Regions from separate parts of the Listeria grayi genome, predicted to be linked through region 2. Evidence: riboswitches for the same ligand, from Rfam matches in the RefSeq annotation. Region 2 holds a riboswitch; each other region holds the start of a gene.

Region 1 (5,799 bases), 380 kb from region 2:
GCATCAAGCGTTTTTAGGTGGTTTTATTCCTTTTATCATTCCGGGAATAGTAAAAGCTGTCCTAGCCTCCTATCTCGGCTTGTTAATTCGAAACCGCTTGGTAAAAGCCAAATTGTTACCTACTGCACTTTTAAAATAGTTCCTAAATAGCCGATTCTCCTTTATAATGAATTTGTATCATAAAAAAAGGGGACTCGGTTTTATGCTATTCAAAAAAAATAAAGCGCTTGCTTCTAGCAGCCTGCTGGATCTATTGCGCATTTCTAATGACACTAAGCTGCCTTACGAAAGACTGCAGTTTAAGCGCAATCAAGTAATGATCGAAGAAAATCGGTCCAACGATACCTTGTATATTTTGATCGAAGGTGTTGCCGTAGCTTATCAATCTACTAGCAAAGAAGACAGTATCCTGTATTTCTGCGGAAAAAATGAGTTGATCGGTTTCTTACAACCGGAAATCGACAATCAGACATTATTCGGCTTCCGAGCCATCAGCGATGTGATCGTTTATAAATTCGATCATTCCTACTTACTGGAACGCATCAATGCCACTGCTGAACCAGTTCGCCTCATTCAGCAGCTATATATCGCTAATACGGAAGCTTTGTTGTGGCGCGAACAGCTACTTCACCTTCCTACCGATAAACGCATCCTTGCAGCCCTACTTGCGATCGGCGAAAAGTTTGGACGCACAGAACCAGACGGCTCGTATTTGATTCCATATTATTTCACTCAGAAAATTCTTGGGAGCTATTTACATATCGCTCGCACCTATGTAGCCATTAATCTGCAAAAGTTAGAAAAAGAGGGTATCCTTACGCTTTCCCCAAAACCATGGCAAATATACAAACCGGAAGAGCAGCAACTATTATTAAATGAATATTTTGCTTAGCTTGCCAACTTTTTGTCAAAAATCCGCCATTTTTCCCACTCCCTATTACTTATTCACTTATTATTTATAGCGGCAACATTGCTATTCTATAAAAAACATATAAAAGGAGCAAAAGAATGACAACAACGATCAAGAAATCACTTATTTGTTGGCTTGCTGTGCTTTTACTAATTTGTCTAAGCATCCCAAGCCATGTTTCGGCAGCTGCACCACTTGAAGGGCAAAAGATTGTCCATCCAAAAACGGCAGTAAGTTTCTCTACAGGACAAGTACCAACTCCACAAGACTTTGTTGCTCTTTCCGAACAGGAAACAATAGAAAAAGTCCACTTTAAAGGCGACGTGCCAGATACGGCAACAGCAGGAATGCATACTGCAACGCTAGTAGTGAACTATCAAGATGGTAGTCTGGAAACAATCACCGTTCCTTATAAAGTGGTTGCGATCCAGACGACAAATGTAACAGCCAAGCAAGATCTCCACTTCAAGCAAGGAGAAAAAACACCAGCAGCATCGGCGTTTATTACTGCGGAAGATCCTTCTAAGGTAAAATCCGCGGATTTCAAATCCGGAGCCGTACCTGATTTCACAACTGCTGGTCAAAAAACGATAGCGATCACGGTTGTATTTGCCGATGATACGTCCACAGAACTGCAAGTAAGCTATACGGTCACAGCGGTGCCACTCGCTCATCCAAAAACGGCACTTCGATTCCCAATCGGGAAAAAATTAGCAACAAGTGATCTACTTACAGCTGAATCCGGCGTTGCCCTTCGTGTCATAAAGGGACAGCTTTCTACTAGCAAAGTCGGTACTTTTTCTACAACAATCGAAGCTAAAAAAGGAGACCGCACCGAAACTTTTACAGTCAGCTACCAAGTAATCGATACCGAAAAACCACTTATCCAACCGAAAAAAGATCAACTTTTTGTATTCGACAAAGGTACTACCATCAAGCCACAAGATCTAGTGACAGCTACAGATAACAGCGGCAAGGTTTCACTTACTTTCAAAAAAGGATGGGCACCAAAACCGAATCAACTGGGCGATCAGCTTGTAAGAGTAGTGGCTACTGATCCAGCAGGGAATTTTTCCGATATCGAAATAGCCATTATGATCTGGAATGATGTACCAACTTTAAAAACACCAAAGCTCGATTTTTCCAAAACAACGGATCTCAAACTCGTTGGCACTGCCGATCCTCACACGCTAGTGTTTATTTTGGACGGATATAGCGAACTGATCGGGTCTACCTATGCGGATAAAAACGGCCATTTCGCACTTGAACTTGAAACAGCGCTTCCTGAAGGGATGATCGTCTCTTTGACTGCGACAGATGAAGCGGGAAATTATAGCGGTATGAGTACCTACTTCTATGATGAGGAGGAAGAGGATTATACGGATCACGAAGATGGCGGACCGGATGGCGATGACCTGCAAGTTATCATCACGAGCCAGCGGGAAAGCGGCTTAGACAACCAAAACAATACCCTCGTGCTTCGCTCTGCTCGTGTCAAAAAACTGCCTAAAACTGGCGATTCGTTTCCAGCAGCTTCAGCCGGCGGACTGCTAATTCTTTCAGCAGCCTATCTCTTGCTTCGGAAACCCAATATGCGCTGAGGACACCTTGACAATCCTTGCAATTAAGCGTAGTATAAAACTAATTTTATAACTATTTCTTATCTAGAAAGGTGGAGGGACTGGCCCTTTGAAGCCTTAGCAACCGGAATCTTAATTTACGGTGCTAATTCCAGCAGTATTTACTGAAAGATAAGTCGCGTTTATTCCATTAAAATCAACTCTAGCGACTTGTTCTCGCTAGAGTTTTTTTATTAAATCACGCATTAAAAGGGAGTGTTCGGAGTGTATTTAGAGCAAAAAGAGCTATTTGCCCACCATCCATTTATCTTAGAAAATGGGGAGCGGCTTGGTCCGATCACGATCGGTTATGAAACATATGGTACTTTGTCCCCTGAACGGGATAATTGTATTTTGCTGGAACATGCGCTTACCGGTACGGCACACGCAGCTAAACATGATGAAGCAGATACGCCTGGCTGGTGGGATCCGTATATTGGACCGGGCAAAACAGTTGATACGAATAAATATTTTGTTGTCTGTACCAATGTGTTTGGCGGCTGTAGTGGGACGACTGGTCCCTCCTCTATCAATCCACAAACAGGAGAGGCCTTTCGTCTTGAATTTCCAGGCTTTAGTGTAAAAGATATTATCAAAGTACAAAGAGAGTTGTTAGAAGAACTACATATAACGAAGCTAAAAGCAGTCATTGGTGGTTCAATGGGTGGTATGCAGGCAACACAATGGGCGATCGATTATCCGGAAATAACAGAGAGTATCATCAACATCGCCTCTCCCCTCGCTTGCGGTCCTGATGCAATCGGCTATAATCTGATCATGCGTATGGCGATCCTGAATGACCCTGATTTCAACGGTGGAAACTATGTCGGGCAACCAGAAGGCGGACTTGCCACAGCCCGAATGATCGGCATGATGACGTACCGGACAAGCGAATTGTTTTCCAAACGCTTTGAACGCTTTACTGTGGCGGAATCTTCCCCGCGAGCTTTTTCCAAAGAGCATTTCCAGATCGAGTCTTACTTGCAGTATCAGGGCGACAGTTTTGTGGAACGCTTTGATGCTAACAGCTATCTTTATCTGACCAAAGCGATCGATCTTTTCGATGTCACATCAGCAGCAGAAAATGAACGGCCACCATTTTCCGATATTTCCATTCCCTACTTATTGATTGGTATTACGACGGACCAACTGTTTCGCATCCATGATATCCGCAGACACTATCGCCTTTTAAAAGAGTGGCATGTTCCTGTCCACTATCACGAAATTGCTTCGGAATATGGACATGATGCTTTTTTAGTCGAAGAAGAAAAAGAAAAATTCGCGCCTGTCATTCAGCATTTTTTAGAAACAAAAACATTATCGACAATGCTATAAAAAAGCTGTCCTGATGGACAGCTTTTTTTATCGTACCAAAGCCAGCACCGATTCCTCTAAATCGTAATTGACTGCGGTAACACCATATTTTTCGTGTGATTTTGATTTGATCATAACGCTTTTTCTCTCGTGAGAAGCGACTTTGGCGATTCGCTTTTTTGTCCCTGTCTTGGTGTCTATTGCATATACATTGTAACCTACGACGGCTGCTTCCGGTGTGGAATGCCAGCTCAATGTCTGACCGCTTTTTTCAAGGTGGGTCGGGGCAACTGGTTTTTGCAAATGTTCTTGCCCGGAGTCATTCGTTAATTCTGCTGAAACTACCAGACGATCGATATGAGTTCGGCGCTTATGGTCAAAGGTTCCGGTGCAGGTAATCAAGTTAAGCATCGGCTTTGTATTGCTGCCAAAGATTTCAGATACTGGAGCTTTTTCTGCTAAATAACTTTTTTTCGTGCGAACAGTAAATGTCAGTTTGCGCTTGTTTTTATCATAGAGGTAAATATTGTCGCCAGGCTGTAGTTCTTTCAAATAAAAAAATACGGCTGGTCCTTTTTTACTGTCTACATGACCTGCGATCACTGCATTCCCATTGCTACCGGGATGTGTACCCGGCGAATACCATCCTGTTTCGACTGTATTCGCTGGTACTTCCATTTCCCCGTTTTTTGCTTCTCCAACGGTCTTCACAGCAGCCTTTGCTTGGATTGCAGGGATCTCGATTCGTGTTGGTTCGATTCCCTGCTGATTGTTTCTCTGACGGTTTTGGATCGTTTCGATTTCAGCTTGTTTGCTTTTCAAAACGGGAAAGCCGGCGATTCGGTTGACCACACTGCCGGATTCTTTTGGACGGTCATGAACTACCTTGATCTGCTGCTTACTTGCCTCGCTAAAAATGCCAAACGGCTTTAGCCAAATCGTTAACCCAATGATGAGTACTGCTGTGAAAATGAATGTTAGAGAAAGCTTTTTCATCCGTGAACACCTCTATTTGTTGCTTTTTACTTGACGGAAAGTGATAAATCCAGCAATGGCTAGGATAAGGGCTGTAAGAGCTACCCAGATCGTTGTCATCATGGAAGTATTATTTTCTGCGCCGCCCATTCCTGTATTCGGCATTTTAGTTGGGGCATTGTCCATAAATTTATCTGGATGCTGCATAACGATCGCATTACTTAACGCTTTACCGATGTCGAATGTTTGTGCAAATCCTTCACGCCATGTCTTGTAGCTTGCTGCATAGTTTCCTTGATTGCCTTGTTCAAATGCCATGGTTACTAATTTTTCGTGCTGCATGATGCCTTCATAAGCTGCTTGTTTCGGTAATTTATTGTCTGTAGCCGTGGACAAGAATGTCGAAAACTCATCTGCAAAATCTTTTGTCAATCTCATTTTCGCTTTATCTTCACCATTTTTGTTATCCGCTGCTGTCGCGCTAGCCAAGTCGGCTTGGGCAGCGATGTGATTTTTATTCCATACGTCACCGAATTGTTTAGAAGCATCATTACCATAAACGGAACCAATCGCTGTTTTTAAGCCTTCTGTATTTTGATCTTGTGCCCAATTGACAAAGTCATAATCCGGAGAGCCTTTTGTTCCTTCGTTCAAACTACGGACAGCAAGTGCATAATGTTGACTGATCAGCATATTCAAACCGGAACGTAAGTCAGCTGCTTTTGTATCCGCTTTTGTATTATCAAATTTTTCCGGTTTTTGTGTGGTGATTGCTGTGCTTAGCGCTTTGGAAACTCCAAAGATTTGTTCATATCCTTTTAGGAAATCTTCGTTGTATTTTTTATAATCTTTATCTACATACGCATCAAATGCTTGTTGTACGTCATTTTCATGTTCGCGAAGAGCTTGTTTTGCTGCCTTTTCAGGAAGTTTTCCTTCTGTCGCTGTATCTAAAAATTTAGCCATATCGTTAACAAATTT
Region 2 (5,799 bases):
CTGATTTGGATCTTATCGCTCCATTTTTTCAAATAGAAGGAGATCCGTCCGCCATCAGGTGAGTATTTATTTGCATTTGAAATGATATTGTCCATTACCTGCATGATCTTATCTTCGTCGATCTCAATGATGATCGGCAATTTCGGAATATGCCGAATAAACATGATCGTATCTTTTTTCATCATTTCAAAGCGGTCGATAATATGATTGAAGAAATCCGTAAAGTTAACAAAACTTTTTTCAAGGCTTTCACGACCTGCATCCATACGGGACAGTTTCAAAAGATCATTAACTAGCCGGATCATCCGCTCTGTTTCGTTTTGCGTTACTTCTAAGAACTGCGGTGCGATCTCTTTATCTTCCCATGCCCCATCGCGAAGTGCTTCTAAATAGCTGTTCATGCTGGTAAGCGGCGTACGTAGTTCATGCGATACATTGGATACGAAATCGCGGCGTTCTTGATTGACTTTTTCTTGGTCGGTGATATCGTGCAGTACGGCGATAACACCATTTACAAATCCAGTTTCCCGTTGGATGATCGAGAAATTCGCTTTTAGAATAAATGGTTTATTGTAGATCGTACGGTCTAGCGTCAATGCTTCATCAATATCCATCAAGTCCTCAAACTCATAATCTTCCCCGATATCAAGCACGTCGATGATCGATTTCCCATTTGCTTCTTCATGCGGGATACGTAGCATTTTTTCAGCCGGTGAATTGATAAGGATTACTTTTCCTCGTCGGTCGGTTGCGATAACGCCATCTGTCATATAAGAAAGAACCGAGGAGAGCTTGCGTCTTTCCCCTTCTGTCATCGCTTGTGCTTCTTGGAGCCGCTTCGTCAGCATATTAAAAGACTCTGCCAGTTCTCCGATTTCATCATAGCCGTAGATTTTCACCTTACGAGAATAGTTCCCTCTAGCCATAGCATACGCTTGCCGTTTCATTTCTTTTATCGGTTTTGTGATCGTACGGGAAAGAATGATACCCATGATCGCGGTTATAAATAGGGAGATCGCGATCCCGGTAACAAAGATATTCGTAATATCATCTACTTGTTGGTAAACAGTTTGAATATCTGCAACTAGGTAAATAGCCCCAATCACTTGTCCTTTATTTTTAATAGGAGAAACGTTGACCCAGACACGTTTTTTGTTAGCTTGGTCAATAAAGATCTTGTCTTCCGAACCGTTTCCGAGCGACAACGCACGTTTAACCAAGGTATCGTTAGACTTTTGACCTACGATACCTTGGTTATCTTTGTTCGATGTGCCGAGGATCTTTCCTCTGCTGTCGAGAACACGTACTTCATTGATCGAATCATTCGCTTGCACAAAGTCTGTCAGGGATTGTTCGATGAGTGCTTGTTCTTTCGACGTATTTTCACTATCATTTAAAATCTCTTCACGCGTATTATAATTAAGAAACGTCATGCTGCTGCGGATCGATTCTTTAAAGTTGTTCTCTAGTCGGCTTTCCAGCTCCCGTACAAAATAAACGCCAATGACCTGCATCGCAAGAATGATCAGCAGAATATAAATGATGACAAGTCTGAATTGTACAGATTGGAAAAATTTCTTTTTTAGCATACGGTCATCCTACTCCTGTTCAGGATTGCGTAAATAGTAGCCTACTCCACGTCTTGTTACTAGCCATGCCGGATGACTTGGATTATCTTCTATTTTTTCCCGCAGGCGTCGTACAGTTACGTCCACCGTGCGCACATCTCCAAAATAATCATAGCCCCAAACAGTTTGGAGCAAGTGCTCACGCGTCATTACTTGGCCAATATGTTTTGCCAGATAATGTAGCAGTTCAAATTCCCGATGTGTCAGTTCGATCGTGTCACCGCGTTTAGATACGACATATGCATCCGGGTGGATCGTCAGCGAACCGACTTCCAGCTCTGAATTTTCTTGATCTTCTGCTGCCTGCGAGCTCACTTGACTGTGGCGACGCAGATTAGCTTTCACACGAGCGATCAATTCACGATTGCTGAAAGGTTTCGTTACATAATCATCCGCTCCCAATTCCAATCCTAGCACTTTATCGATTTCCGAGTCTTTGGCAGTCACCATAATGATCGGCATATCGTATTTTTTCCGCACCTCACGGCAAACTTCCACACCGTCTCGCCCTGGTAACATAATATCTAATAAAATTAGATCTGGTTGTACTTCTTCTACTAATTGTAGTGCTTCATCGCCATCATAAGCACAATAAACATCAAAACCCTCTTTGTTAAGGTTAAATTTCACAATATCTGCAATTGGTTTTTCATCATCAACGACTAAAATCTTCTTTTCTGCCATTTAGTTGTATCCTCCTAATTCGTGGATTTGACTGACGTAGTGTCAGGACAGGCTTCGTTAATCTCTCGTTACAGTCTCTGCTGCCATTCATTGGAGCGTATAAGCTCACTCCATCTATTATAACATAAACATGAATTTATCTGAATTATACTTTATCTACAAAAAAAAGACCAGTGCTAAATTAGCAAGCTGATCTCTTCCTTAACGGTTCCGACGGGATTTGAACCCGCGATCTCCTGCGTGACAGGCAGGCATGTTAACCCCTACACCACGGAACCTAAGCACCTTAAAAATGGCACTTCCTCATTAAACCATGTTTTGGACATTTGCGCAATACCTTTTTTACATATTTTGGGAAAAATTTTACAATACGGGATTTCGGAAAGCCGTAGATGCTCCGATCCGGCGTGCTGCTTCTTCCAAGCGGTCTTCATTCATAAGCAGACCGACGCGAACATAACCTTCTCCTTCTTTACCAAATCCATTCCCTGGCGCAACAGCCACACTCACTTCTTCTAATAGAAAATCAGCAAAGCTTGCGCTCGTAAATCCAGTAGGTATTTTCAACCAAGCAAAGAATGAACCTGCTGGCGCGTCTACTTCCCAACCGATTTCCCGGCAAGCAGCGATAAAATGATCTCGTCTGCTTTCATACATTTTTCGCATTGCTTCCACGTCACTTTGATCACCAGTCAGCGCTATTGCTGCAGCATCTTGGATAGCAGGAAACAAGCTGACATATAGATGGTCCTGAATCAGATTGATCGCACGGACGATTTCTTTATTCCCGACTGCAAAGGCGACTCGCCAGCCAGCCATATTATAAGTCTTAGATAATGTATACAATTCCACGCCTACTTCTTTTGCTCCTGCAGTTTGCAAAAAGCTAACTGGTTTTTTGCCATCAAAACCAATCGAAGCATAGGCAAAGTCATGAACTACTGTGATCGCGTGTTTCTTCGCAAGTGCTACGGTCTCCTCAAAAAAAGCAGGCGTTGCAACCGCACCAGTAGGATTATTTGGATAGTTCAAATACATCATTTCTGTCTTTTTAAGCGTTTCTGGAGAAAGTTTACTATAATCTGGCAGAAAATCATTTTCCGCGCGCAACGGCATCGTTTCATAATTCACTCCGCCAAGCACTACGCCTGATAGATAATCTGGATACCCCGGATCTGGCAGCAACATCCAGTCGCCTTCATCTAATACACACATCGGCAGTTCTACCAATCCTGTTTTCGAACCAAATAAGATTGCTACTTCTGTCTGCGGATCGATCTCTACTTGATACTCACGCTGATAAAATTCGGCTACCGCTTGTTTTAGTTCTAATTTCCCATCGAAGGGCGAATACTTATGATTAAGCGGCTTGTCTGCTGCAATTTTCAATGCTTCCACGATATATTCCGGTGTCGGTTGATCCGGATTTCCCTGCCCTAAATTGATGACATCATGGCCCTCCGCAATTTTTTGATTCACTTTCGCGACCAATGTAGAGAAAAATTGTTCCGGCAATGCTTGTAGTTTTTGTGAGATCTTCATCTTCTGCACCTGCTTTCTGACTTATTTCATTGCTTTCCATATTAGTCTTTCCCGTTCCGTTTGTCTAGGGGATTTTTCTGAAAAGTTAAAAAGAGATTGACAATTCCCGCACAAATAGCGTATATTTTAAATTAACAAGTTTTAAAAAACTAAATTCTCTTATCTAGAGCGGCAGAGGGACTGGCCCTATGAAGCCCGGCAACCTAACTTTTTTTAGTGAAGGTGCTAATTCCAGCAACATTTCTAAATGTTGACAGATAAGAGAAGTCGGAATTTTACGAATCCCAACTTCTCTATCTGTGATAGAGAAGTTTTTTTATTACTTCAAAAGTATTTTACACAGGGAGGAAGAAAAAAATGAAAAAATCTTTTAAGGCAATTTTACTTGTAATCGCAGGTGCTGCGTTGTTGGCACTAGCAGCATGTGGTGGTAATAAAGATGACGCACTCAGCACCAAAAAAATCAGTATCGGGGTAACTGGCGGTCCGCATCAGCAAATCGCCGAAGAAGTAAAAAAATTAGCGAAAAAAGATGGCTTGGACATCACGATCAAAACATTCGACGATTACAATACGCCGAATACAGCTTTGAATGATGGTGATATCGATACAAACAACTACCAAACGATCCCTTTCTTGGATCAGCAAAAGAAAGACAAAGGCTATAAACTCAGCATCGCTTTCAAAACCGTTGCTTTCCCAATGGGTATCTATTCCAAACAGATCAAGGATATCAAGGATCTGAAAAAAGGCGACAAAATCGCGGTTCCTAACGATCCTGCGAATGAATACCGTGCTTTGAAACTATTTGAAAAAGCTGGTGTCATCAAACTGAAAAAAGGTGTTTCCCAAAAAGCAACGAAAAATGATGTCGCTGAAAATCCGCTTAAACTCGATATCGTGGAACTGGAAGCATCACAGCTCCCTTCGCAATTAAGTGAAGTACGCGCTGCAGCAATCAACACGAACTTCGCAATGGGTGCCAACTTGACGATCAATGACGATGCGATCTATCACGAACCGATCAAAAACAATCCATATCCAAATGTCTTTGTCGTTCGGACAGCTAATAAAGACGATGAAGTCGTGAAAACACTTAAGAAATATTACCAATCTAAAGAATTAAAAGCATTTATCGAAAAAGAATTCAAAGGTTCTGTTGTACCTGCATTCTAGGAGTTGAAAACATGATTGAATTAGAAAATCTGTCAAAAACATTTACTGTTAATCGCAAAAAAGTAGAAGCTGTTAAAAATGTATCTTTAAACGTGAAAAAAGGGGAAATATTCGGCGTCGTGGGTTATTCCGGCGCTGGAAAAAGTACCTTAGTACGTTGTATCAATTACTTAGAAAAACCTGACGAAGGCAGCGTAAAAATCGACGGTGAAGATCTTTCTACACTTTATGCTTCTGAACTGCGCCACGCGCGCCGCAAAATCGGCATGATTTTCCAAGGATATAATCTACTCAAAACCGCTACCGTTTACGATAATATTGCGAAGCCACTTAAACTGAGTGGCTTTTCCAAATCCGTTATCAAAGAACGTGTGGAAAAATATCTTCAGATCGTCGGATTAAAGGATAAAGAGCACCATTTTCCCGCTCAGCTTTCCGGCGGTCAAAAGCAACGTGTCGCTATCGCTCGGGCGCTGGCCTTTGAACCAGAGATCTTACTGAGCGATGAAGCAACCAGCGCATTAGACCCGGAAACGACCGAGTCGATCCTAAATCTGCTGCTCAAGATCAATGAGGAATTGGGCATCACGATCTTTCTGATCACGCATGAACTCGAAGTGATCGAACGTATTTGCGATCGTGTGGCTGTGATGGAAAATGGAGAGATCGTGGAACAGGGAACCGTACTGGATATTTATACGAAAGCCGTTCACCCCACTACCAAGCGATTTATCGGTACAGAAGGCGGTTATGAGATCCCTGCTGATTT
Region 3 (5,799 bases), 880 kb from region 2:
GAACAAATTGGAATGTCATATAATTTTGCAAAGAAACTTCGTCTAATGTTTGATTTTTCAGCGCATGCAAAATCGATTTCTTTTCAGAACCAACATACAGTTTGCCGTCTTCTTCTGCATAGAAAAATGGTTTGATCCCAAAATGATCGCGCGCACCATAAACTTGGTTTGTTTCTTTGTCCCAAATGACAAATCCAAACATACCGCGCAGGTGTTTTGCCGTTTCTTCTTTATGTTTAGCATACATTGCGATAATGACTTCTGTATCACTTTCTGTTTCAAAGTGCATACCCTCTTTTACCAATCCTTCACGTAGCTCTACATAATTATAGATCTCGCCATTGAAAATGATCCAATAACGTTCGTTTTCATAAGTAAGCGGCTGATGCCCGTTTTCTACATCTATAATACTCAATCGTCTAAATCCAAATTGGATATGTTCATCTGTATAATAGCCTTCGTCATCTGGACCACGATGAGTGATCATTTTATTCATTTCTCTAAATACGTCTTTTTCTTCGCCTGTAATCTCGGCGATGCGGTCATGCACGCATCCGATAAATCCACACATGCTCATTCTCCTCATCTTCATAATTCTTAAATCTAGTTATATCACAACGTCTATCATATCATAAAAAAGCGGTATTTGAATAGTGAAACAATGAATAGTTTTACAAGCAAAAATGTCCCTTGCCGGTCACTTGGCAAGAGACATTGAATCAAGCATTTTCTACTAAGGTACGCAAAGCATCTTTTTTATCGGTTTTTTCCCATGGTAAGTCGATATCCGCGCGGCCAAAGTGACCGAATGCAGCTGTTTGCTTGTAGATCGGTCGTCTTAGATCAAGCATTTGGATGATTCCTGCCGGACGTAAGTCGAATAATTGGTTCACCGCATCGATCAAAGCCTGTTCCGAATAGTTGCTTGTTCCATAAGTATCGATGGAGATACTCACTGGCTTAGCAACACCGATCGCATAAGCAAGCTGCACTTCTGCTTTGTCCGCCAAACCGCTGGCTACAATGTTTTTCGCTACATATCTAGCAGCGTATGCACCGGAACGGTCTACTTTGGTCGGATCCTTACCGGAAAACGCACCGCCGCCATGTCTTGCATAACCACCGTATGTATCTACGATAATTTTCCGGCCAGTCAACCCGGCATCCCCTTGTGGTCCGCCAATGACGAAACGGCCGGTTGGATTGATGAAGTATTTTGTATCTTCGTCTAATAAAGTTGGATCAATAACAGCACTGATCACATGTTCATGCAGATCTTTTGCGATTTGCGCTTGCTCGATGTCCGGATGGTGCTGCGTCGAGATAACGATGGTATCGACACGGCTAGGCTGATCATTTTCATCATATTCCACTGTAACTTGTGTTTTTGCATCTGGACGTAAATAATCGATTGTCCCATCTTTGCGCAATTCGGCGATTTTCCGTGATAAGCCATGTGCCAAGTAAATCGGCAGTGGCATTAACGTTTCTGTTTCATTCGTTGCAAAACCGAACATCAGCCCTTGGTCTCCAGCGCCGATCGATTCGATTGCTTCATCCTTTGTCAACCCTCGCGTTTCTAGTGCTTCATCCACACCTTGCGCGATATCTGGTGATTGTTCATCAATAGCTGTCAATACCGCACAGGTTTCTGCATCGAACCCGTATTTAGCACGTGTGTATCCGATCCCTTTGATCGTATCCCGTACGATTCTTGGGATGTCTACATAAACAGAAGTGGAGATTTCCCCTGCTACAAGCACAAGGCCAGTAGTAACTGTCGTTTCGCATGCAACTCGTGCATCTGGATCTTTCGCAATGATTGCATCTAAAATCGCGTCAGAGATCTGATCTGCGATTTTGTCTGGATGCCCATCAGAAACGGATTCTGATGTAAATAAGTGACGATTCTTTGCCAATTGTATTTCCTCCTTTAAATCTTACAAGGCGTCCGGGCTAAATAAAAACCTTTTCTCTAATATGGCCATAGGCGCACAGAGAAAAGGCAGAATTTGTATACCTTCGCTCTCATCGTTCAGGAAATCACTTTCCTGCAACAGGTTAGCACCTTACATCAATTTCATGTAGGTTGCTGGGCTTCAAAGGGCCAGTCCCTCTACCGCTCTGGATAAGATTAAATTTAATATTTGATTGTACTTCCACATCTTTAGAAGAATTCATGCGCTTCTTCAATCAGTGATAAAACTAATTATAAATTAAACTGTGGATAAAAGCAATATGAAAATCAAACAATGTTGGGTTCTTACAAGATTTTGATTTAAACAGCCGGAGTCGCCACTCCGATCGCATTTAAAAGCTCCATGATCTTGCCACGATACTTCGCCACAAAAGCATAGACGCGGTCGCCAAACCATTTTGCAAAAGGCAAATATAGTAGTAAAGACAGAATCGTTGTCAGTGGCAACTGCCAAAGGATCCTTCTGATCGCGCTGAAGCCACGCAGGACTTTTCCACTCGATGTCACTAGATGGATCTCTGATTCCAGTTCTTCTTGTGAAAACAGAACACCTTGATAGCGCTCTAGTTCGATCCATTCCAAATTTCGCAGCCAATCTAATTTTTTCGCCATATTTTTGGAAAGCCGGCAGAACCCGCAGTTTCCATCATACAAGACAATATCTTTCATCATAACCCCTCCTACTTTTCTTTTTCCGCTTATCATTAATTTAAACATATGGTATGATAGGAAAATAGAAATATAGTTCCGTTATCGAGCGTGGTAGTAGCAAGTCATTGCTTGAACGGAAACTGATTTTAATTTGGCAAGATGTATAAAGGAGTTTTTTTATGGATATTTTTCCTCTAGCAGGCATTATTTTTATTGGCTTTTTTGCAGTGATTTGTTTATTTGAATTTATTTTAAAATGGCGCTGGTTCAAATACTTGATCGTGACGCTCGCATTGATCGCAAGTGGCGTGATCTTTTTCTTCAGCTTTTACGGGGCTGGTTTAAGTCAAACCAAAATCGCGATCTCATTATTTTTAGCAACACTTGCAGCTTATATCTTTTCCCTGCTGCTCAGCCTGATCCACCTCTTTGTTCGGAGCGGCTCTAAGCCGAAAAAAGCAACCAAAGCATAAAATCTGAGCCCATTCTATGTAGAGTGGGCTTAGACTGAAGAAAAACACCATTTCAATCATTATCTTACTGTTTTCAGCTTGGTAAAAAATGATTAGATTCTAGGCAAAGCTGAGTACCGAAGCGGAGCGTACTTCTGTACGTGAGCACCGGAACGCAGGCTTTAACGACGAAGATGAGCCCATTCTGTGTAGAGTGGGCTCTTTATTGAAAGGAGATACAAGCATGCGAAGATACCAAAAACAGCTTTGGTTTTGCATCGTCTTTCTGGGAATTTTGCTGGTATTCTTTTTTTATTACAAAACTGCCCAGCCAAAACGAGCGCAAACTGATAAAACAGATAAAAAAATCTCCAATCTTATAAAACAAAAACATGTGAGTGGAACGCTTCTGCTTGCCGCTGATCACAAAGTCACCTCGATACATACTTATGGAGATGCGAATCATTCGACAAATAAGGCGAACCAAAAAGCGCAGCTCTATCCAATTGCCTCCTTGCAGAAATTATATACGGCGGTAATTGTCGGACAATTGATTGAAGAACACCGGCTTCGTTATGATAGCAAATTATCCGATTTTGTAAAAACTGCCCCTCAAGCTGATAAGGTCACTGTCGAGCAGTTACTGAGCCATACCTCAGGCTATTCCATGCCGGAAACCGCGCCAAGCACTCTATTGACTACCGAATCTACTGAATTGAGGAATGCAATCCAGCATACGACTTTTTCGGATAAACAGACGTATGCCTATTCTAATGTCAACTATACCTATTTAGCAGCGATCATTGCTGATTTAGAACAAAAAAGTTATCAAGCGGTCGTTCACAAGCGACTGCTCGATAAATGGCAACTCGCCCATACCCTTTTCTGGGATGAACTTCCTGCTACTGCCTTTCTCCCGAATGAGTACCGATATGATGAAGCAACCAAGCAAGAATATACACAGAAAGAACTGCAATATTCTCAGAAATTAATGAGTAGCCTGCTCGGTGCTGGTAATTTATACAGCAATGTCGAGGATCTCTGGCGTTTTCAAAGTTTGTTGACAACGAATAAACTGCTGACTGCGCAAACAACGAAAAAGATCTTGCTAGTTTCCGGATTTATGGATCCGGATACAGATAAGATCCGATTTAGCGGAAATATTTCGGCAGATGGACAACGAGGCGGCTTTGGTTCAGTCATCTACGGCGATCCGGACACAGGAAAATTTGTGATTTTCCTAGGTAATCAAACAGCTCATGCTAACTTGAATGATATCGCCGAAACGATTTATTCGTATACAAAATAAAAAAGACCGGAACTGTCCGGTCTTTTTATTTTACAGTTTGATAAGCAGCGGAAATCACTTGCGCTGATGCTTCTAGCGCTGCTGTTTCGCTCTCTTTTAAATGCATCGCTACGGAGTGAATAATTCCTTCTTTCCCAAGTAATGCCGGTTTGCCGATGTAGACGTCTAGTGCTTCATCGTAAACAGACAACGGGAAAACTTGTCTGGCGTCATTGAAAACTGCTGCTGTGAGCTTCGCTGCAATCGTAGCGATTCCAAAGTTGGTCCAACCTTTACCAAGCAGAATTTTCCAGCCACCACCCCGCACACTGTCTTTTAATGCTGGCAGGTCAAAGTCTTTCGCTTCTGGAAGCGATTGGATTGCTGTACCCGCCACGTTGACAGTTGACCAAGCGATAAATTGCGATTCGCCGTGTTCACCCAAAACATAGCCATCTACACTCTTGGGATTGATCGCAAGTGCTTCTCCGACAACACGTTTCATTCTCGCCGTATCCAAGGAAGTTCCTGTTCCAAAGACGCGGTCCTTTGGAAAATCGCTTTCCGCTTGAATCATCATCGTGATCACATCACATGGGTTTGTGATATTGATGATGATCCCTTTAAATCCGCTCGCAACGATTTTAGGAACGATTTCTTTAATGATTTTACTCGTTGCTTTTAATTCTTCCATTCGATCTTCATGAAGCAGATCTGATTGCCCAACAGCAATGACAATAACGTCTGCCGTGCGAAGTTCATGATAATCCTGTGTATGTATAGTGGTATGAAAAGCTGTCAGCGAAGCCATATCGCGTAGTTCGATCGCCTCGCTTTCTGCTTTTTCCTGATTCTTGTCTATTAAAACGATTTCATCACAAATGCCTTGCGTCACTACGGAAAAAGCAACTTCTGCTCCGACATGACCTACTCCGATAATTCCAAGTTTCCGCATGCCCTCGCCTCCTCTTTCTAATTACTTGAATTAAGTGTCATCAATTCATATTTAATAATCGTTTGGTTATTTTCCCAAATCAGTTTGCGTGCGATCCCTTGCCCATTTGTTTCCCCGTCTTTTGTTTTACGTACATCAACCGGGATGTCGATTGGATAGATCCGATATCCTGCTTTCGTCAATTCAAAAAAGTTATCATCTAATCGTTTTTCTTTTCCTTTTGTGACAATGATGGTATTGACTTCAAGTGGCATTCCCATCGCTCTCACCTCCATTACCTTTATCATAGCAAAAAATAACGCTGCTGCCTACCAATCTTTTTATTCCAGAATACCTTTTTCCAGCAAAAGTCTGACAGCAGCTTCAGCAATAAACTGCATTCCCGCATCCCGCATGAAAAAACTGTATTCCGGCTGTCTGATCAATTTCTGCAGTTCCCCGCCAAGCAGCAGCGGACCATTTGTTTCCAGGTAAT
Region 4 (5,799 bases), 740 kb from region 2:
GACTCCGTAGCGATGATGTATGCAGGCTGAGCAGCTTCAATAATCTGCTCCAGCCGTTCTTTCGGCATACTGCTGTCGACCGGTATATAGGCACGGCCAGTCTTTACAACAGCGATAAAAGCTACCAGCATACTGCTATTCATGTGTCCATATACTAAAGCAGGCTGCGAGGTGCCTGCTATATAATTTTCTGCCAGATAATAAGCAAGCGCATCAGACTTTGTTTTTAACGACTGATACGTCAGCGTCTCATCGCGATATTCATAACACGAGACATTCGGCGCTTTTTCCGCCCATTCATTTAGTTTCATAAGTAAATAACTCGTCTCTGTTTGTGTTCTCATATGTAATGTCCCTTCTTTCTAAAATTCGTTGTAGATGAATTGTGCGCCATTAGGGTTTTTGAAGCCATAGAACCAAAATAAGCCAAAAAAGATAAGCAAATAAAACAATGTGCGCAGGAAGAAAATAACAATTGGTTTTGTGAGCAATAATTTTAGTTTCATGATAAAATCCTCCTTTTCTAATGTTTCCGTTAGATTACAAAAATTAATATTAAATGTCATATATTAATTTAACTCATTTGTTTTGTTTTGTCCAATTTTATTTTTACTATGAAAACCTTTGCAAAACCTTAATTCTTAAGAACAGCTTTACTTTTTCGGTTTGTAATATATAGTAATATTGCTATCCTAGAGCCATTTTGTAAGATATGTTAAAGTTTTTTGAGAAAAATTCTTGAAAATCTTTAAAAAACTTTAAAATTCCCACAAAAAAAAGGATTTTAAAACCGCATTAAAAGTAGCTTTTTACGGCTTTTTTCTACACCAAAAAACGCAAATTTACACTTCTTCTTTTCAAATACAAAAAAGCAGCGCCCCTTATTAAACAAGGAACGCTGCTTTTTTTGCTTTTGTTATTTATTTACTGGCAATACTGCGCCTTTCCATTTATCCGTGATAAAGTCTTGGATTTCTTTCGAATGCAATACTTTGACTAGTTCTTTTACATCCTTATTGTTTTTGTTCTTCTCTGTTGTCACGATGATATTAGCATATGGAGATTTTTTGCTTTCCAATGCGATTGCGTCCTTTTCAGGATTCAAGCCTTGCGCAACGACAAAGTTGGAGTTGATTGCTACAGCATCGCCTTCATTATTTTTGTAAGCCGTCATCAAGTAGCCTGGATCGAAGCTGGTTTTGAATTTCAAGTTTTTTGGATTGTCGGAAATATCTTTGAAAGTCGCGTCTTGTAGTTTTACCCCTTTTTTCACTTTGATCAAACCTTCGTCTACAAAAATACCGATAATACGTGGCCAGTCTGATTTAGAGTTGGATACTAAAATTTGAGCGCCATCTTTTAAGTCTTTCAGTGATTTTACTTTTTTCGAGTAGATGCCAAGTGGTTCTAAGTGAATAGCGCCGACATCAGCGAATTTATAGCCTTTTTGCTTTTCTTCTAATTCCAAATATGGTTTATGTTGGAAATAGTTAGCTGTCAAATCGCCTTCGTCTAGTGCTTTATTCGGTAACACATAGTCATTGTATTTCACGATTTTCAAGTTGATGCCTTTCTTTTTCAAGATCGGTTTTGCTTTTTCAAGAATAACTGCATGTGGTGAACTAGATGCACCTACGATCAATTCTTTGTTCTTGGAATCGCCTGAAGAACTTTTGCTTCCGGACCCGCAAGCCCCTAATACTAAAATAACTGCTAAAACTGCAAATAATGCTGTAAACTTTTTCATTTTTCCCTCTCCTTTTTTATCGTTTATCAAACGATTTGGTTAATAAATCTCCAATAATTTGGAAGATAAATACAATAATTAAAATAATCACGGTTGCAACGATCGTTATCTGAAAGTTCGCTTGTTGATAGCCATCGATATAGGCGGCGTTTCCAAGGCCACCTGCTCCAACCGCGCCTGCCATTGCTGTATAACTCACGAGTGAGATCGCTGTGACGGTGATCCCGGAAATTATCGCCGGCATGGCTTCTGGTAACAGCACTTTCCAAATGATAGTGAAAATATTCCCACCCATAGCTCTAGCGGCTTCGATAACGCCCTTGTCTACTTCGCGAAAGGCGATTTCTACCAAACGACCGTAAAAAGGTGCTGCGCCAATGATCAAAGCTGGAAGTGCGGCTTTTGGTCCAATGATCGTTCCGACTAGAAGTTTTGTCTCTGGGATCAATAAAATGATCAGGATGATAAATGGGATCGATCTGAAAATATTAACAATAACAGCTGTGATCCAATGGATGATCTTCTTCCAAATGCTGTCTTCGTTAGCTGTCAAAAACAGCAGCAATCCTAGAATGATTCCGATTATAAAAACCAGCACTAGGGAAATCACTGTCATATAAAGTGTTTCTTGGGTGGCAGTTCCAATCAACTGCCAATCCACATCTGGGAATAAATGGTTCATCATTTGCTGATCACTTCCGTTTCTACCTGCAATTGGTGAAATTGTTCAATACTCTTGGCGATACGCTCCGGCTCTCCTGTCAAATGAACATATAAGGTACCGTATGCACCGTTTTGCGTCTGTGTCAACGAACCATGCAGGACATTCAATGACACTTGCTGCGCCCTAACTACTTCTGAAATGATCGGTTGAGTCGCATTTTTATTTACAAACAGCAACTTCACGATCTCACCTTGCTCACCGTAATTTTCTAAGAGCAGTTGGATCAGTTCTTCTGTCTCATCGGAATCGGTCACTTGACGCACGAAACGTTTGGTCACTTGCTGCTGCGGATGCTGGAAAACATCGAGCACATTGCCGAGTTCTACTACTTTTCCTTCTTCCATGACAGCGACCCGATTACAGATTTTGCGGATAACATGCATTTCATGGGTGATGACAATAATAGTCAGATTGAGTTTTTTATTGATATCAAGCAGCAGATCCAGTACTTCATCCGTTGTTTGCGGATCGAGCGCACTAGTCGCCTCATCGCAAAGCAGTACATTTGGGTCATTGGCAAGCGCTCTGGCAATCCCGACACGCTGTTTTTGACCGCCACTTAATTCGGATGGATAGGAACGCTCTTTTCCTTCCAGCCCAACCAACCGGATCAGCTCATTGACACGCTGTTTTCTTTCTGCACCACGGATGCCAGCGATCTCCAGTGGAAAAGCGATGTTCTCAAAAACTGTTCGCGACCACAGCAGATTGAAATGCTGAAAAATCATACCGATCTTTTGTCTGGCTTTGCGAAGTTTGCCGCCACGAATCTCGCTGATGATATTCTCGCCGATCTGAACCGTTCCTTCTGTTGGAAGCTCCAAACCATTGAACATTCGGATCAATGAACTTTTCCCAGCACCGGAATAACCAACTACTCCAAAGATCTCACCGTCCTCGATTTGAAGGTCGACATGATCAACAGCACGGATTTTTTGCGATCTCGTTTTATAATCTTTCACTACTTGTTTGAGTGTAATCATTTTTTATTCACCTTTTTTTCTGTCAGAATATGAAAAAAGCCTTTCTGCAAGTGAGCAGAAAGGCGACGATTTAGAGGTCGATTACTTTCTTCTCATCTTCCAAAACAAATGTTTTGCATGAATTAGCACCTTAAGCAAATTGCTTAGGTTGCCGGGCTTCGTAGGGCATTTCCCTCCACCGCTCTTGATAAGAATATGATTTTATTAGTTATAATTGCTGTTCGTTTATATTACACCGAACTGCTTAATTTTGTCAACTATTGATTGAATACGAACAATTTTTCCGACTTTGATGCTCAGCAAGCGGTAATTTGACAATAAATGTCGTTTTGCGATTTTTGCTCTCTGCGGTCACGATCCCGCCGTGCTTCTCTACGATCGACTTCGCGATCGCAAGCCCAAGCCCCGTTCCAGTGGTCGTCCGATTTTTGTCGACTTTATAAAAACGATCGAATAAATATGGCAAATCGATAGCTGGGATTTCCTCTCCATAATTAGAAACCTCGACCACAGCCATTTCTTCTTCTTTTCGAGCTACGATCTCCAACTCATTTTCGCCATAGCGGAGCGCATTGGAAAATAAATTTTCAAATAGCCGCATGATCTGATTCCCATCACCTGTTACGATCAATTTATCAAGTTGATAGCTCTCATTGATCTTGATTTTTCGTTCAGCTGCTTGTGCTTCGAACTCTAAAACAAGCTGGCTCAGTAGTTCGTTCATATCAAGCATATCATGTTTCAGCGGATATTCCGTACTTTCCAAACGGGTATAGGAAAACAAGTCGTCAATCAACTTATGAAGATGCTTCGCCTTGCCATACACTAATTCGGTGTAATAGCGCAGTTCGATCTCATCACGATAGCGGTCTTCGTGAATAAAGCTTAGGTAACCCAAGATCGAAGTCAGCGGCGTCCGTAGATCATGTGATACGTTGGTAATCAAATCATTTTTCGCCTTTTGAGCTTGTGATTCTTGTTCCATAAGCACACGCTGCCGTTTACGCATATTCTCAATATTTTCTTCCAGCTCTTGGATATCCTTTACATAACTGGCGGTATCCACAGGACGGTCTTCCCGCAATGCAAAATTGATCGTCCGCAGCTGTTTCTTAAATATTTGATGCCGGCAAAAGCGGTAGAATAAATAGAAAATCAAAGTCGCGAGCAGTAGAACAACGATATATTTCGTGATCCCAAACCCGATAGACTCCCGCAGTTGGGTATATTTCGTCTTGCCAAATAGGCGGACAAAAGAATCTGATAATCCCTTGAGTACAATAGAATCATCGCGGATCGCTACTAACCAGAGATACATCGTCCGCAGCAAAAACAATGCGAACATCCATGATAAAACCGCAAAGAATGCTACCTGCCAAATATTCATCATTCGGCTGACATGTAGAAAGATTTTTTTAAAGTTCAATTTTATAGCCCACTCCCCAGATGGTCTTGATAACATTTTCTCCCGCCATAGCAACGCGAAGTTTATCTCGTAAATTACTGATGTGGACCATCACCGTTTTACTTGCTCCAAGCGCTTTCTCCTGCCAGATCTTTTCAAAAATATATTCTGAGCTAAAAACACGTCCCGGTTCACTGGCCAGCAAATATAAAATATCAAATTCGGAAGTCGTCAAATGTAGCTCTTTTTCATTCACCGTCACAATGTGCTGATCTTTATCGATCACGATCGGGCCAATGATCGTTTTAGCTGTATCGACACTACTATTGGCTCGGATATTCTGGATCCTTCTCAGAATCACTTTTACGCGTACAGATAGCTCAAGCGGATTGAAAGGCTTGACCATATAATCATCAGCTCCTGTTAAGAGCCCCATGATCTTGTCATTATCTTCTGCTTTCGCACTCAACATCAAGATCGGCGTCAAAATATTTTCATTGCGCATTTTTTTACAGACCTCTAGTCCGTCCATCTCCGGCATCATTACATCCAGAATCACTAAGGACGGCATTTTATCTTGAACGATCTCCCAGGCTTCTTTTCCATTATAGGCTTGATAGATCTGATAGCCCTCGTTTTGGAGGTATAGCTTTACCAAATCTACAATCTCTTTGTCGTCATCTGCAATCAATATGGAAGTCATGATTCATTTTCCTTTCCGGCATAGTCTTGTTTCTATTGTATCATTTTCAATATAAAAAAAGAAATCCGTCTCAAGATAGATTTCTTTTCATTATTATTTATTTTTCCGTTCTTCCTCTGGTTCGATGTGGATCAATACCTGCGCTTTCGAATAAAAATCATTGACTGCTGTCTCGATCTCGTCACACAAATGGTGTGCCTCTTCGATTGACATGCTTGCCGGAAAAACGAGGTGAAA

The links. A riboswitch is a leader RNA that binds a small molecule or an ion and turns the genes downstream of it on or off. The one in region 2 is predicted to bind S-adenosylmethionine.
Region 1: it holds a riboswitch for S-adenosylmethionine, as region 2 does, so the genes downstream of both, metX (homoserine O-acetyltransferase MetX) here and EL241_RS01640 (MetQ/NlpA family ABC transporter substrate-binding protein) in region 2, are expected to answer to the same signal.
Region 3: it holds a riboswitch for S-adenosylmethionine, as region 2 does, so the genes downstream of both, metK (methionine adenosyltransferase) here and EL241_RS01640 (MetQ/NlpA family ABC transporter substrate-binding protein) in region 2, are expected to answer to the same signal.
Region 4: it holds a riboswitch for S-adenosylmethionine, as region 2 does, so the genes downstream of both, EL241_RS11605 (methionine ABC transporter ATP-binding protein) here and EL241_RS01640 (MetQ/NlpA family ABC transporter substrate-binding protein) in region 2, are expected to answer to the same signal.

What each region holds. Positions count from the first base shown of each region.
Region 1 is NZ_LR134483.1:714,377-720,175, reverse strand. Features, by position in the region: gene EL241_RS03455 (biotin transporter BioY) at 1-139, shown strand, start outside; gene EL241_RS03450 (Crp/Fnr family transcriptional regulator) at 203-892, shown strand; gene EL241_RS03445 (Rib/alpha-like domain-containing protein) at 1,009-2,511, shown strand; SAM riboswitch class I at 2,568-2,668, shown strand; gene metX (homoserine O-acetyltransferase MetX) at 2,755-3,864, shown strand; gene EL241_RS03435 (class F sortase) at 3,892-4,839, opposite strand; gene EL241_RS03430 (hypothetical protein) at 4,852-5,799, opposite strand, start outside.
Region 2 is NZ_LR134483.1:334,575-340,373, reverse strand. Features, by position in the region: gene walK (cell wall metabolism sensor histidine kinase WalK) at 1-1,589, opposite strand, end outside; gene yycF (response regulator YycF) at 1,599-2,312, opposite strand; tRNA gene EL241_RS01650 (tRNA-Asp) at 2,518-2,590, opposite strand; gene EL241_RS01645 (pyridoxal phosphate-dependent aminotransferase) at 2,676-3,854, opposite strand; SAM riboswitch class I at 4,011-4,118, shown strand; gene EL241_RS01640 (MetQ/NlpA family ABC transporter substrate-binding protein) at 4,212-5,030, shown strand; gene EL241_RS01635 (methionine ABC transporter ATP-binding protein) at 5,042-5,799, shown strand, end outside.
Region 3 is NZ_LR134483.1:1,212,260-1,218,058, reverse strand. Features, by position in the region: gene asnB (asparagine synthase (glutamine-hydrolyzing)) at 1-571, opposite strand, end outside; gene metK (methionine adenosyltransferase) at 720-1,919, opposite strand; SAM riboswitch class I at 2,026-2,135, opposite strand; gene EL241_RS05895 (thiol-disulfide oxidoreductase DCC family protein) at 2,279-2,650, opposite strand; gene EL241_RS05890 (membrane protein) at 2,809-3,102, shown strand; gene EL241_RS05885 (serine hydrolase domain-containing protein) at 3,326-4,390, shown strand; gene EL241_RS05880 (L-lactate dehydrogenase) at 4,416-5,324, opposite strand; gene EL241_RS05875 (DUF2584 domain-containing protein) at 5,342-5,584, opposite strand; gene ytkD (RNA deprotection pyrophosphohydrolase) at 5,645-5,799, opposite strand, start outside.
Region 4 is NZ_LR134483.1:2,344,008-2,349,806, forward strand. Features, by position in the region: gene dltA (D-alanine--poly(phosphoribitol) ligase subunit DltA) at 1-344, opposite strand, end outside; gene EL241_RS11590 (teichoic acid D-Ala incorporation-associated protein DltX) at 363-506, opposite strand; gene EL241_RS11595 (MetQ/NlpA family ABC transporter substrate-binding protein) at 917-1,747, opposite strand; gene EL241_RS11600 (methionine ABC transporter permease) at 1,764-2,432, opposite strand; gene EL241_RS11605 (methionine ABC transporter ATP-binding protein) at 2,429-3,454, opposite strand; SAM riboswitch class I at 3,544-3,648, opposite strand; gene EL241_RS11610 (sensor histidine kinase) at 3,708-4,886, opposite strand; gene EL241_RS11615 (response regulator transcription factor) at 4,870-5,565, opposite strand; gene EL241_RS11620 (cation diffusion facilitator family transporter) at 5,656-5,799, opposite strand, start outside.